One region of the Bacillus sp. GW823-FHT06B01 genome, then DNA from elsewhere that is predicted to be linked to it. Evidence: a T-box and tRNA genes for the amino acid it is inferred to sense, from the RefSeq annotation. Region 1 holds a T-box; the other holds one or more tRNA genes.

Evidence for each region. A T-box is a leader RNA that pairs with one kind of tRNA and senses whether it is charged. The one in region 1 lies ahead of AC1Q8N_RS09130 (valine--tRNA ligase), so its partner is inferred to be a tRNA-Val.
Region 2: it encodes a tRNA-Val, which carries the amino acid that the T-box ahead of AC1Q8N_RS09130 (valine--tRNA ligase) is inferred to sense. The anticodon was not compared.

What each region holds. Positions count from the first base shown of each region.
Region 1 is NZ_JBXAHR010000002.1:402,945-409,852, forward strand. Features, by position in the region: gene spoVID (stage VI sporulation protein D) at 1-527, shown strand, start outside; gene ysxE (spore coat protein YsxE) at 590-1,615, shown strand; T-box leader at 1,787-2,019, shown strand; gene AC1Q8N_RS09130 (valine--tRNA ligase) at 2,057-4,702, shown strand; gene AC1Q8N_RS09135 (bifunctional folylpolyglutamate synthase/dihydrofolate synthase) at 4,795-6,096, shown strand; gene AC1Q8N_RS09140 (stage II sporulation protein B) at 6,262-6,908, shown strand, end outside.
Region 2 is NZ_JBXAHR010000003.1:497,392-504,299, forward strand. Features, by position in the region: gene odhA (2-oxoglutarate dehydrogenase E1 component) at 1-771, opposite strand, end outside; gene AC1Q8N_RS15705 (helix-turn-helix transcriptional regulator) at 1,595-1,804, shown strand; gene AC1Q8N_RS15710 (hypothetical protein) at 1,807-2,184, shown strand; gene AC1Q8N_RS15715 (DUF3976 domain-containing protein) at 2,213-2,395, shown strand; gene AC1Q8N_RS15720 (hypothetical protein) at 2,530-2,886, shown strand; gene AC1Q8N_RS15725 (hypothetical protein) at 2,905-3,174, shown strand; gene AC1Q8N_RS15730 (hypothetical protein) at 3,256-3,801, shown strand; partial or broken gene AC1Q8N_RS15735 (hypothetical protein) at 3,959-4,554, shown strand; tRNA gene AC1Q8N_RS15740 (tRNA-Val) at 4,617-4,689, opposite strand; gene AC1Q8N_RS15745 (hypothetical protein) at 4,877-5,101, opposite strand; gene AC1Q8N_RS15750 (hypothetical protein) at 5,507-5,734, shown strand; gene AC1Q8N_RS15755 (D-alanyl-D-alanine carboxypeptidase family protein) at 5,890-6,908, shown strand, end outside.

The DNA of each region.
Region 1 (6,908 bases):
CAGCGTATGCTGAGTTAGAGGCTGATTCCGCACAAGAAGATGAAAATAGACCCGCCATGCACGTAGAAGAACCAGTCTATAAGGAATCAGATGAGTGGGAAGATTACGCATTTGAACCGTTTCAACTAGAGGAAAGAAAAGAGCAGGAAGTAGAGGAAGAGGAAATAGAAGAACATGAATTTGTGGAGCGTGAAGAGGAGAAAGAATCAACGCCACAATTTGAATTGTTCGGAAGAAAAGATTTCAAGAAAGAAAAAGCGAAAAAACAAGAAGAGCAAGAAGAAGAAACGTATTCACAGCGAGATGAAAATGCACTTTATTTAACGAAAATATTTACGAAAGAACCGGAAGAAGAATTTACAAAGTTAAGAATGTATTTCGTGCAAGAAGGGGATACAATCGAATCTGTTGCAGACCGTTATGAAACGTCTGTACAAAACTTATATCGTGTCAATCAAACAGAAGATATATATTTAACTGCGGGACAAATTATTTATATTCCTGTTTCAAGGGCAAAAGCGAAATAAGTGAGTGTTTTCACTCACTTATTTTCCTAAAGGCAATGTTTTGAATAGAAAGGGTTATTCGTATGGATATTGAATTACGAAATCGCTATGAACCCATTGTAAGGCAATATAGATTGGATACACAGCATATGGAAGAGCACGGAAGTGTAACGAAAATTTACACGAATCAAGGTCCGTATGCGCTCAAGAAAATAGAAGACGGGAAGTTAGAGCGGAATAACTTTTTGCACCATATTCAATATTTGAAGGAGAACGGTTTTTCAAATTATGTACCTATATACCATGCGACGGATGGAAATTATATTTTAAGTGACGGGACGTATAATTATTATTTAATGCCTTGGTTAGAACGTGCGGAAGGCAATGGCGAGGATAATGATCAATACCATAAAATGTTTCAAACTCTCGGGACGTTACATCAAAAAACGGTGAAAGAAGAAACGTATACAGAAGAAGATTTAGAAAAACATTATACAAATATATCCGATCGCTGGGAGAATGATGGTGAGATGTTAGAAGAGTTTCTCGTAGAATCTGAAGCGAAGTGGTATATGTCTCCGTTTGAATTGCAATATTGTACGTACTATCATCATGTAATGAGGGCGCGTGAGTTTGCAATGAAGCAATTAACTGAGTGGAACGATGCGATGAAAGAAAAAGAAAAAACACGTATTACTTTTGTACATGGTAACGTATCGCTTAATCATTTCTTATTTGATTATGAACGGAATGGCTATTTTATTAGTTTAGAAAAATCGAAGTTTGCCACACCGGTGCAAGATATAGTAGGGTTTTATTCTCGGTCTTTAAATACGTATCCAATTGCGCGAAGTGATCGGTTTGAATGGTATCAAATGTACCAAAAAAATTTCCCTTTTACGAAAGAAGAGCAACTACTCATGTTTGCGTATATGACGTATCCATCGCAATTTATTCGGCAAATCCAGTCTTATAAGAAAAGAAGAGGGAGTCGCAATAAGGAAAATGAACTTCTCGGAGTAAAGAGCTTACAACAATCGCATTGGCTCGTTAGCAATATAGAATATTTCCTTTCGCAATTACAAGCTGCCCAGCAAGGGAACGGATAAAGTGAAACTTTAATCAGTGGGGGTCTTACTGCCCGCAAATAGCGGGATAAAGAAGATAAGTAGAGGATGCTACTTATCTTCTTTTTTTGCCCAAAAAGCCGTAGTATTAAATTTATCTTGACGAATAGGGTTTCGTTTTTTACACTATTGTATATAATAATTAACAATCATATAAATGCCTTGAAGGGGAAGAGTATAACAAGAAACGTCTTCAGAGAGGAGAATCATTAGCTGGGAGATTCTCTAGATAGTTATGTTAGAAGGTAGCCCTGGAGCATCTTTTCTGAACGGAATAGTTCTTATTAGGAAAAGACGGATTTGTCCGTTATCAAATTAAGAGTATAAGCAAATTCCTGAATTTGTTTGTAAATAAAGGTGGTACCGCGATGTCCCTCGTCCTTTTTGGATGAGGGGCATTTTTTATTTTAAGGAGGGAAAATAATGTCAAATACGGAAAAGAATTTACCAACTAAATATGATCATATGTCCGTTGAAGAAGGCCTTTATCAATGGTGGCTTGAAGGCAAATATTTCGAAGCAACAGGAGATGAGAAGAAACAACCATACACAATTGTAATTCCACCTCCGAACGTAACTGGTAAGTTACACTTAGGTCATGCTTGGGATACAACTCTTCAAGATATTTTAACTCGTACGAAGCGTATGCAAGGTTACGATGTATTATGGCTTCCAGGAATGGACCATGCGGGTATCGCAACACAAGCGAAAGTAGAAGGAAAACTTCGTGAAGAAGGTATTTCACGTTACGATCTTGGCCGTGAGAAATTCCTTGAAAAAGCTTGGGAATGGAAAGAGGAATACGCGTCTCACATTCGTCAACAATGGGGGAAAGTTGGTTTAGGACTAGACTATTCTCGCGAACGTTTCACATTAGATGAAGGTTTATCTGATGCGGTTAATAAAGTATTCGTTCAATTATACGAAAAAGGCTTAATTTACCGCGGTGAATATATTATCAACTGGGACCCAGCAACACGCACAGCTCTTTCTGATATTGAAGTAATTCATAAAGAAGTTCAAGGTGCATTCTACCATATGAACTATCCGTTAACAGATGGTTCTGGTCATATTCGTCTTGCGACTACTCGTCCAGAAACGATGCTTGGTGATACAGCAGTAGCGGTTCATCCAGAAGACGATCGTTACAAACATTTAATCGGAAAAACAGTTACACTTCCAATCGTAGGCCGTGAGATTCCGATTATTGCTGATGAGTACGTAGAAAAAGATTTCGGAACAGGCGTTGTAAAAATTACACCAGCTCATGACCCGAATGACTTTGAAGTAGGTAACCGTCATGACTTACCACGTATCTTAGTAATGGACGAAGACGGATCAATGAACGAAAAAGCTGGTAAGTATAACGGTATGGATCGTTTCGAATGCCGTAAAGCGTTAGTGAAGGACTTACAAGAAGCGGGCGTATTAGTAGAAATTGAGCCTCATATGCATTCAGTAGGTCATAGTGAGCGTAGTGGTGCAGTTGTTGAGCCTTACTTATCAACACAATGGTTCGTAAAAATGGCTCCACTTGCTGAGAAGGCAGTAGAGCTTCAACAAAAAGAAGAAGAGAAAGTAACGTTCGTACCAGAGCGTTTCGAAAACACATATTTACGCTGGATGGAAAACATTCACGACTGGTGTATTTCTCGTCAATTATGGTGGGGACACCGCATTCCAGCTTGGTATCATAAAGAAACTGGTGAAGTATACGTAGGTACAGAAGAGCCAGCAGATATTGAAAACTGGAATCAAGATAACGACGTACTGGATACATGGTTCAGTTCAGCGTTATGGCCGTTCTCAACACTTGGCTGGCCGGATGAAGATTCAGCAGACTTCAAACGTTACTATTCAACAGATGCACTAGTAACGGGTTATGACATCATCTTCTTCTGGGTATCTCGTATGATTTTCCAAGGTTTAGAGTTTACAGGCGAGCGTCCGTTTAAAGATGTATTAATTCACGGTTTAGTTCGTGATGAGCAAGGACGTAAAATGAGTAAATCTCTTGGTAACGGTATTGATCCAATGGATGTTATCGAGAAGTACGGTGCAGATGCAATGCGCTATTTCTTATCAACAGGAAGCGCACCAGGTCAAGATTTACGTTTCAGTATGGAAAAAGTAGAGTCTACTTGGAACTTCATTAATAAAATTTGGAACGCATCACGTTTCGTATTAATGAACATGGATGATATGAAGTATGAAGAAATCGATTTAACTGGGGAAAAATCAGTTGCGGATAAGTGGATTTTAACTCGCTTAAACGAAACAATCGAAAGCGTAACGCGTAACATGGATAAATATGAGTTCGGTGAAGCTGGTCGTTCATTATACAACTTCATTTGGGACGATTTCTGTGACTGGTACATTGAAATGGCGAAACTGCCACTATATGGTGAAGATGAAGCAGCTAAGAAAACAACTCGTTCTATTTTAGCTTACGTATTAGACCAAACAATGCGTCTATTACACCCATTCATGCCATTCGTAACAGAGAAGATTTGGCAACATTTACCGCATGAAGGCGAATCTATTACAGTAGCAGCATGGCCAACAGTTCGCGAAGATTTACAAGATACAGAAGCTGCGGCAGAAATGCACCTTCTAGTTGATATCATTCGCTCTGTTCGTAACATCCGTGCAGAAGTTAATACGCCAATGAGCAAAAAAGTTCAAATGCAAATTAAAGCAAAAGATGAGGCTGTACTTGCTCAACTTACGAAAAACAGCTCTTACATTGAGCGTTTCTGTAACCCAAGCGAATTAATAATTCAAACGGATTTACAAGCACCAGAAAAAGCAATGACTGCAATCGTATCAGGTGCAGAGTTATTCTTACCGTTAGCTGATCTTATCAATCTTGATGAAGAGAGAGCACGTCTTGAGAAAGAATTTGAGAAGTTCGACAAAGAAGTAGAACGTGTACAGAAGAAACTTTCAAACCAAGGTTTCGTAGCGAAAGCTCCTGCAGCAGTTATTGACGGAGAGCGTGCGAAAGAGCAAGACTACCTAGAAAAACGTGAAGCAGTTCGCCAACGTCTAGCAGATCTTGAAAAGTAAAATATTTTTTAGAGGCTCACTATATTGGTGAGTCTCTTTTCTTTGCGTATAATAGGAGTATGAAGGTTGTCTTTTGAAAGGGGAAAGCATACGTGATACATACATACGAAGAAGCGATAGGGTGGATTCATAGCCGATTGAAGTTTGGTATTAAACCAGGATTAGAAAGAATGAGATGGATGCTAGAAGAGCTCGGAAATCCAGAGCGTCACATAAAATGTGTTCATCTTGCTGGTACAAATGGAAAAGGTTCAACGTTAACATATATGCGCTACATGTTAGAAGATGCAAAATATAAGGTAGGAACATTTACCTCTCCATATATTGAAACATTTAACGAACGTATTAGTGTGAACGGGACACCAATTGCAGATGAAGAGATTACTGAACTTGTAAAGATGGTAAAGCCAGTCGTTGAAAAACTAGATGGGACAGATTTAGGGGAAGCGACTGAGTTTGAAATTATTACTGTTATGGCAATTTGTTATTTCGGTAAAGTTAATTTCTGTGATGTTGTTTTATTTGAAACAGGGCTTGGAGGGCGTTTTGATTCTACGAATGTTATTCATCCTGTTCTCACGATTATTACAAATATCGGCCACGATCATATGCATATTTTAGGGAATACACTAGGAGAAATTGCATATGAAAAGGCGGGGATTATTAAGTCTGGTGTTCCGGTTATTACTGGTGTACGAGATGAGGAAGCATTGCAAGTCATTCAAAAAGTTGCAAAGGAAAATCATGCAAACTTATACGAGATGGGCAAGCATTTTACAGTGTTACATAAACAGTCTGGCGAAGATGGAGAACAGTTCGATTTCATTTGTCCTTTCGCCACCTTTGAAGATGTGCGAATCTCAATGAAAGGTGTTCACCAAGTAGGAAACGCAGCACTTGCACTTATGGCAGTCATGTATGTCAAAACATACTTATCATTTTTAATTGAGGAAGAAGAAATAAGAACTGGATTACAGGAAGCGTATTGGATTGGGCGATTTGAAAAACTGCAAAGCAATCCAGATATTATTATAGATGGTGCCCATAACCCAGAAGGTATCGAAAGTCTTGTGAAAACAGTAGAATCACATTACAAAAATAAAAATGTAATAGTTTTATTTACTGCCCTAGGTGATAAACAATTGCATAATATGGTAGATCAATTAGAAACCATTGCCGATGAAATTATTTTTACAACATTCGCCTTTGATCGTGCTATTTCTGCTGACAAGCTTGCATCGTATTCAAAGAAAGAGTCAAAACTAGTTTTTGAAAATTGGAAAGAGGCAATTGATACGAAGGTTGAAATGATTGGAGAAAATGATGTTTTTATCATAACAGGTTCTCTTTATTTCATTTCGGAAGTTCGAAAATATATTTGCGAGAAAAACTAGATAGTCTTTGCTATCTAGTTTTTTTGTTCTACAAATGAAGTCAAATGCATACATATAAGATAAATATATAGGGTTATTTGGCGAATTCCTCTGACAAATATCTCGTTTTTTTGTGAAATGAATATGATATGATGCGGACAACGATAAGAGGTGAGGTGTGAGTGTATGGACAAGCAATCACGAACGATCTCAGTGAAAGTGAATGGAACCGAAGCGAAATATGAGGAGAAGAAGAAAGATGAATTTGAATGGATGGTAGTAGAAAGTGAAAGACCGAAAAACGTTGTTCCGTTTCAAAAAGCGAAATTGGTGTCTAAGGAAAAAAAACGAAAGAAGTGGAGCAATACGTTAATTGCAATCGTTGCAACTGCGATTGTTATTGGTACGGCTTTTGGGATGGGAATGCTACAGTTACTTAAAGGACAAGGTGCGACAGGGGGAAGCGAAGTAACAGCTTCGAAGCAGATGCGAAATGAAGAATCAAAGGTGGGCGGAACGGCAGAACAAACACCGGCACCAAAAGAGGAAAAACAAAAAGCACAGACAGGAACGTCATTAGATCCAATGAAATTATTTTTTGTGCAAGGAGGGATTTATTCTTCCGAAGAAAAGGGACAGGCCGCTCTTGAAGAGTGGAAAGGTAATGGAGGCGTTGCAGCTTTAAAACTGAGCGGTGATAAGTATGCATTAGTTGTTGGTATTGCTAGCGATGAACAAGGCATAAATCAATTAATGATGCAGTATAAAAATGATAATGTCTCCGTATTGAAAAAGAACTGGGATATAACAGATAAAGCATTACTTAAAGATGA
Region 2 (6,908 bases), on a different contig from region 1:
AAGTACGCTTAGACGACCGCGGTGAGCCATACCAATCATGACATCTTCTACGCCGCCCTTTGCACCTTCGAGAACAATTTCATCTAGAACAGGTACAAGCATATCAACGCCCTCGATAGAGAAACGCTTTTGCCCAACGAATGTTTTATGCAAGAATTGCTCGAAACCTTCAACAGCTGTTAAACGTTTTAAAAGAGCAGTTCGTTTTTTATTTGATAGTGGTTGACGCAATGAATTTGATTCCACCATTTGATGCAACCACGCGCGTTCTTCACTATCTTGTATATGAGAAAATTCATAAGCTAAAGATTTTGTATAAACGTCTTTTAATCTATGAATTACATCAAGTGCAGTGTGAATACCTTCTGGTGCATCTTGCCATACTGTTTTTGCTGGAATCGCTTTCAAGTCAGCATCGCTCAGTTCGTTCATTGCTTTCTCAAGAAGAGATTGTCCATTAGCAGCATCTTCCATCGGATTGATGTGAGCCAACGTATGCCCGAAAGAACGAATTTGTTCAACAAGCTGAACGACTTTAAGAATTTTTTCAATGTTCCCTGTGTTTTGAGGAGAAAAATGTGTTGCTGTGTTGTCCCCTGTTACGACATTATCTTGAAACGAAGGAGCTCCAAAAATTTCAAAAAGCTCTTGTAATTCCGGATCAACAGAACCTGCTCCAGTTACGTAAAGATCATACTGCTCAATAACATAACCAAGGTTCGGACCATGGAACTTGGCCCAAGGGTTTGTCGTTGTATTCTTCCTCGTCATTTGTTTAAACCTCCCAATGCATATAATCCTTTTTCCATACAAAAGGTGCATTTTGCTCTTTTCAATAATTGATGAACCAATAATCAATGTAAATGTTTTCTTTACTCTTATGTTATTACAATAATTTACATAATACCAAACACTATTACTTATCTGTTTTGTAAAAAAACATTCACAATAACTTATCACCCAAGTTAATCTTTCATGTTATAAAGTAATTTTACAGAAAAATGTGTGGATATATTTGGTATACCTATACAAATAACTAAAATTGTTGCATGTAAATATAAGTATAATAATTAGAATGTTTCGATAAAAAAGAGTTCGAATTATGTATATTGAAATAATAAGCGCTTTCATTGATATTATACAACAATATAACGGAATATAGTATAAAAAATAAAAAATTATGAATTTATCGTAAACTTTATTTAGATAGTGTTAAATATTGAAAGGAAAGTGAAGGATTTCTACAAAAAAAGTTGCTAAACATAAAAAATGCTTCATAAACAGTTAGTTTCTATAAATATGCCGAAAAACACCGTAAAACCAATAACGCATTTCGTGGAATAAAGAAATAAATGAAATATTTTAAAAGGATAAAACAAATAGGGAGATATTAAATTTTAAAAATAGAGAGGAGGAGATATAGTAACGGTTCATTACAGTGTTCCATGTTTCATTTCAAAATAGACGTGCTGAAAATGAAAAAGTTCCTTCTATATAAATAGAACGAAAAATAAACAAAATGAATGTAAAGGAAACTTGACGTAAAGTTTACTTTACATATATACTCGATATAAGGGAGGAGGGAGAAATTTCCTTGGAAAATAAAATGGTCGAATACCGAAAAAAATTTGGACTGTCTCAAGAAAAATTGGCTGAGAAACTTGGAGTTTCCAGACAAACCATCATTTCAATTGAAAAAGGAAAATATGATCCATCACTTCCATTAGCATTTGAAATAGCGAAAACATTTCAGACAACGATAGAACATGTATTTATTTATGAAGGAAAAGAAGAGGGGGAATAGGGATGAATTATTCACAAAAGTACTTTTTAATTATGGGAATTATTTTCTTTATTATGAGTGGAACCATGATATTAGCGGGCATAATGACGCATTCCGCACCACCGGCTCCAACGTATACAGTACTTGCGATGATGATTATGTGTTTCTGCTTAAGTTACTTACATCCGCAATTTAAAGAAAAAGATGAGCGAATGAAACTCATTCGTTATAAAGGAATGTTCTTCAGCTTTTTTGCGCTAACGGCATATTACCTTCTTTTCTCTTTCGGTTTAAATCTACACGTAATTACACTATCTGCGGTTGAACTATTAAACATACTTATGGCACTTACGATGAGTACAGTTTTTATCTCATTTGTTGTTTTATCGAAAAGATATTAAGATGGAAGAGAGAAAGGAAGATTAACATATGCAAATGATGTATGCTTTTGGCATTGGGCTTGTATTATTTTTAGCCGTATTCTTATTTATTCGGAAAGACGTTCAAGGTGGGACGTTAACGAAAAGAGGCTTTTATAAAATGATCGGCTGTTTAGTCGTTATGTTTATAGCGATTATCGTAATGATCGTTTTAATAAATCAATCACTATAGAATATAAAAATGGAACCTTACTGTAGTAAGGTTTTTCTTTTTGATATAAAATCCGAAAATTCCCATGACATCCATTTACTACATATAATGGATATTATATAATTTAATAAAATGATAGATAGGGAGCATAGTATATGAATAAAAAAACTATCTTCTTTTTATTAACATGCCTACTACTTATAGCTAGTATTACTTATATAATATGTAACAAACGAGAACAAGTGCCACCTATGTTAGTATGGGAGGATCAAGAATACTACGTTACGAATGAACCTGCCGAAGCTGAAAAAGTTGGACAAAGGCTTGGAGAAGTAACGAAGAAAATTGAAACAAGTAAAAAACCTACTAAAAACAGTGAATCCAACATAGTACAAGAAAAAACAGAAGTATTCACAATGATAGAAGAAACAGAACCTCACTCACCTTTAATCATAAAGGAGCCTGATGGTGAAGAATATAGAATCGTGAGGCTAATGTTAAAAGTACTATAAAGTGAAAAGGAGATTCCTATGCAGACAGTAACTTCATATCTATGGTCGTTAAGAAAAATGTTTGTCTTTTTCCTTTGTTTCATCCTTCCTCCTATCGGTGCGATTTACATTGTAATGAATAGAGAGGCGCTACAAAAGAAAGATTTCATTTTATATGTAGTATTTGCTGCTATTAATATATCGCTTTGGGTGTCACTTATGATTTTTGATCGGAGTATGTGGATGGTAGCGGGGCATTATATAATTGGAGCAATTGTTATTGTTTTTTCGAATATGAATAAGAGATAAGCCAGCAATCTTAAAGTTGCTGGTTTTTATTTTGCTATTTATAATGAAGAAACAAATTTTTAATAGAGAGTAGTGGGCGTTATGAGATGGAAAACAGGAACGTTTGAAAAAATAGAAACGAATGACTCATCTATTGAGAAACTCATACATACATTCAAGGAACAAAACGTAAATGGCGGAGCGGTTATAAGCTGTTTTAAAGTACATAACGAAAATTTTTTCAAAGAAGTACCATATTGGAAAGATGGACACGAGCACTTCTTTAGAAGAATCTGTAACTCTTTAGATATAATCAATAGCTTAGAAGAGTTAAAAATACATACGTCAGAAAAATATAAGTTTCGTTTTAAAGAGCAATGGGCAGTCATGCTTGATGGTAGCATTGCCGCTCAAATTTTGTCGGGCGGAGCATATGAAACATGTAAGGAACGACCAGTTATCGCAAAACAATTAGCAGTTAATCTATGTCAATATATGTTCCAAGATCGATACGAAGATATTAAAGTTTTTGAAAGCTATAGTCCTTGGACAGATTGGTTTTATGATGTTGCGTGGGATGCTACTTGGATGGTGTTAGATAGTAAGAAGCAGAAAATGTGGTTCATCTGTGCCACGGATACGGATTGATAGAAAAGAGCCTTGTAGGAAAGCTGCAAGGCTCTTTATCTTTTGGGAATGAATAGAAAAGGAATCATATAAATGCTATACTAAAAAATGTTTGTAATGTCAGTTTTATACTATTATATAGTGATGACTTACTAGAAAAGATAAGAGGAGAATGATCATGCAAAAGATAAAGAAACTATTACTGTTAATGATGGTAGTAGGATTAACAGTAGGCGTTTTAGCAGGGTGTGCAAATCCGAAAGATACTACAGAAGAATTTTTAACAGCGATACAAAAAGGTGATATAGAAAAGGCTCGTACATTTGTTGAGAGTGACAAGGAATTTAACAAACTAAATGAAAAAACAGATGATGCTGAGGCAAAAGCAATGCTAAGTGCAATTACAAAAAACTTTAAATTTGAAAAACTAGAAGAAGTATCGAAAAAAGATGACAAAGCAGAAGTGAAAGTGGAAATTACATCTGCTGATCTATCTGTTGCTGTAACAAAAGCAATGGGAGAAGTTATGCCAATGGCCTTTGCTAGCGCATTTAGCGAAGACAAAGAACAGTCTGAAAAAGCAATCGAAAAACGATGACATCAGCAATCGTCAAACACTTATCAGATAAAGATGCAATCATGGCAACTCGCGAAGTTACATTGAACTTAAAGAAAAACAAAGATGGCGACTATAAAATCGTTGCAGATGATAACTTGAAAGAAGTATTGTTTGCTAATGTGAAGTCTTTGGAGAAGATGTTTGGTGGGAAGTGATTGACTTACATAAAAAAGAGAAACCATATCACGTAGAAGGTTGATATGGTTTCTTTTTTTTATGACCCCGGAGAGGCTCGAACTCACGACCTCCACCCTGTCAAGGTGGCGCTCTCCCTGCTGAGCTACGGGATCTTCAAAATGCGTATGTAACAGCATCTTTAATCTGTATGCTAAAGCAATTATATATAATTGACTGAAATTTTACAACATTTTTATATTAATCATTTAAAGGGAAAGTAGTTGGAATTATGCTAGTTGTGTATTAAGGAATATATAAGAGAGAATATAATGAAGAGTGGGTTCGAATAAAGCGGTTATATTATTTTTTTCGATACCAATCTAAAGGACCCTCATCACTTAAATCGACAAGAAAAGGGAATAAGAAATGTAAAGGTAAGCTTATAAGTTCTGGCATAGCGTTCAATGTTTTCTTTGATAGATATTGTCTTCCGAAACAATACGGACAATCTTTTTCAAATGTCACGAGTATTGACCATACATCTTTTATTGTCCACTTCGTTTTACAATACGTACAACGCGCCATAGAGTTCCTCCTCATTTTAAGGTTTCTTGTAGTATAGTCCATTTCATTGTACGAAAGTCATTTGTATTTGGTGTGATAAAATGGAAGTTGTTTTATTTTTATGTGGATCTATTCAGTCATTTCTGATCAATTCCATATCATTTGATATTTTGGCAGGATGATAGATTTTCGGGTTTAATATGCAAATTGGCCAATATATCCTTTTTACAATTTACTTAAAATCATGTATAACAGAGATACAAGATTATTTTACCCCGCTATTTGCGGACGGTAAGATCCCCACCTCAAAATTTAGCGAAAGCAAAGAAGTTAGGTGGTGGCAGGCTGCTCGTAAAAGCCCGATTGGTGAAGGCTGATTAAAGTTTCACTTTATAAATATTCAGTAGTAGAGGGAGAATTATTGTAATGGTAAGAAAAACGTTCAAGATGCGCGTATCTAGAAATAGAACGATTTCGATTAATGGCTCAATTCTTGATGTGGATGTTACACATGATGAGTTTTTACAAGAGTTTGTTGAGTGGGTCGATTCTAAAGGTTGGTCGTTTATGGGGATGACAGATGAGATTACGCCTGAAGAAGCTAGCCAAAAGTTAATAGATTCGTTGATTGATGAGAAGGATAAGAAAGAATAACTCCTTCTTATTTTTTATTGTATATTTATGTTCTTCATCGTAAAAATATGATATAGTAAAAAACAGTGAATATTCTTCCAATTTAATACAAATTACATATGGATTGGTAGATTCAGTTTTTAAACTGTGAGAGTATAGTGAAAAGGGAGAGTCATATGGTAAATTTTAAGAAAGTTTTGGCTTTTATTACCGTTATTTGTTTATTTTTTTTGACACCTATGACGTTACGTGCGGAGACGAATGTTGGAGTGAATCCAGAACAAGTGGCACCACCACCTGCGGAAGGACCAAATGTTTTTAGTCAGTTTGCAACTACGATTGATGCAAAAACTGGAGATGTTTTGTATAACAAAAACGCACATCATCGTGCATTTCCGGCTAGTATGACGAAAGTGTTAACAGCGATTTTACTTATGGAGCATACGAAGCCAGAGGATCAATTTACGTTTTCACAATTAGCATTAGATCAAGAGAAGAGTAATTATCAAATTGAATTTCAACCTGGTGAGACGATTAATAGAAATACTGCGCTTATGATTTTAATGGTGCTGAGTGCAAATGATGTGTCATATGCGATTGCGGAGCGTATTGGCGGAAATGTTGAGAAGTTCGCTCATATGATGAATGAGAAAGCAAAGCAATTAGGGGCTACAGATAGTCACTTTGTAACGCCAAATGGATTGCATGATCCAAACCATTATACGACGCCGTATGATATGGCTATGATTACGAGAGGTGTACAAAAGTATCCTGAGATTTTACAAGCGATGAATACGAAAAGGACGACGGTTACGACATCTAGCCAGACGGTTTCTATTTTTAATAAGTCTACTTATTTTGAAAATCCATATAGCATTGGCGGGAAGACGGGTTTTACAAATGAAGCGCGTAATACACTCGTTCTATTAAATGAGAAGGATGGCAATCGCATTATAAATGTAGTAATGGCTTCCCAAAGACCTGAAATTTATGAAGATTTGAAGCAGATGGCGGATTATTCTTTCGGTCAATTTGTGAAGCAAACTGTATTAGATAAACATAGCTGGCATCAAAAGGCAACGTATTTAAATAAAGATATTGATAGCGAGCTTGAAAAAAGTGCAGAGCTTATGCTTAAGAAAGATGAAGGTAAAAATGTGAGGACGATTTTCCGTGCGGCTTCATTAGATAAAGA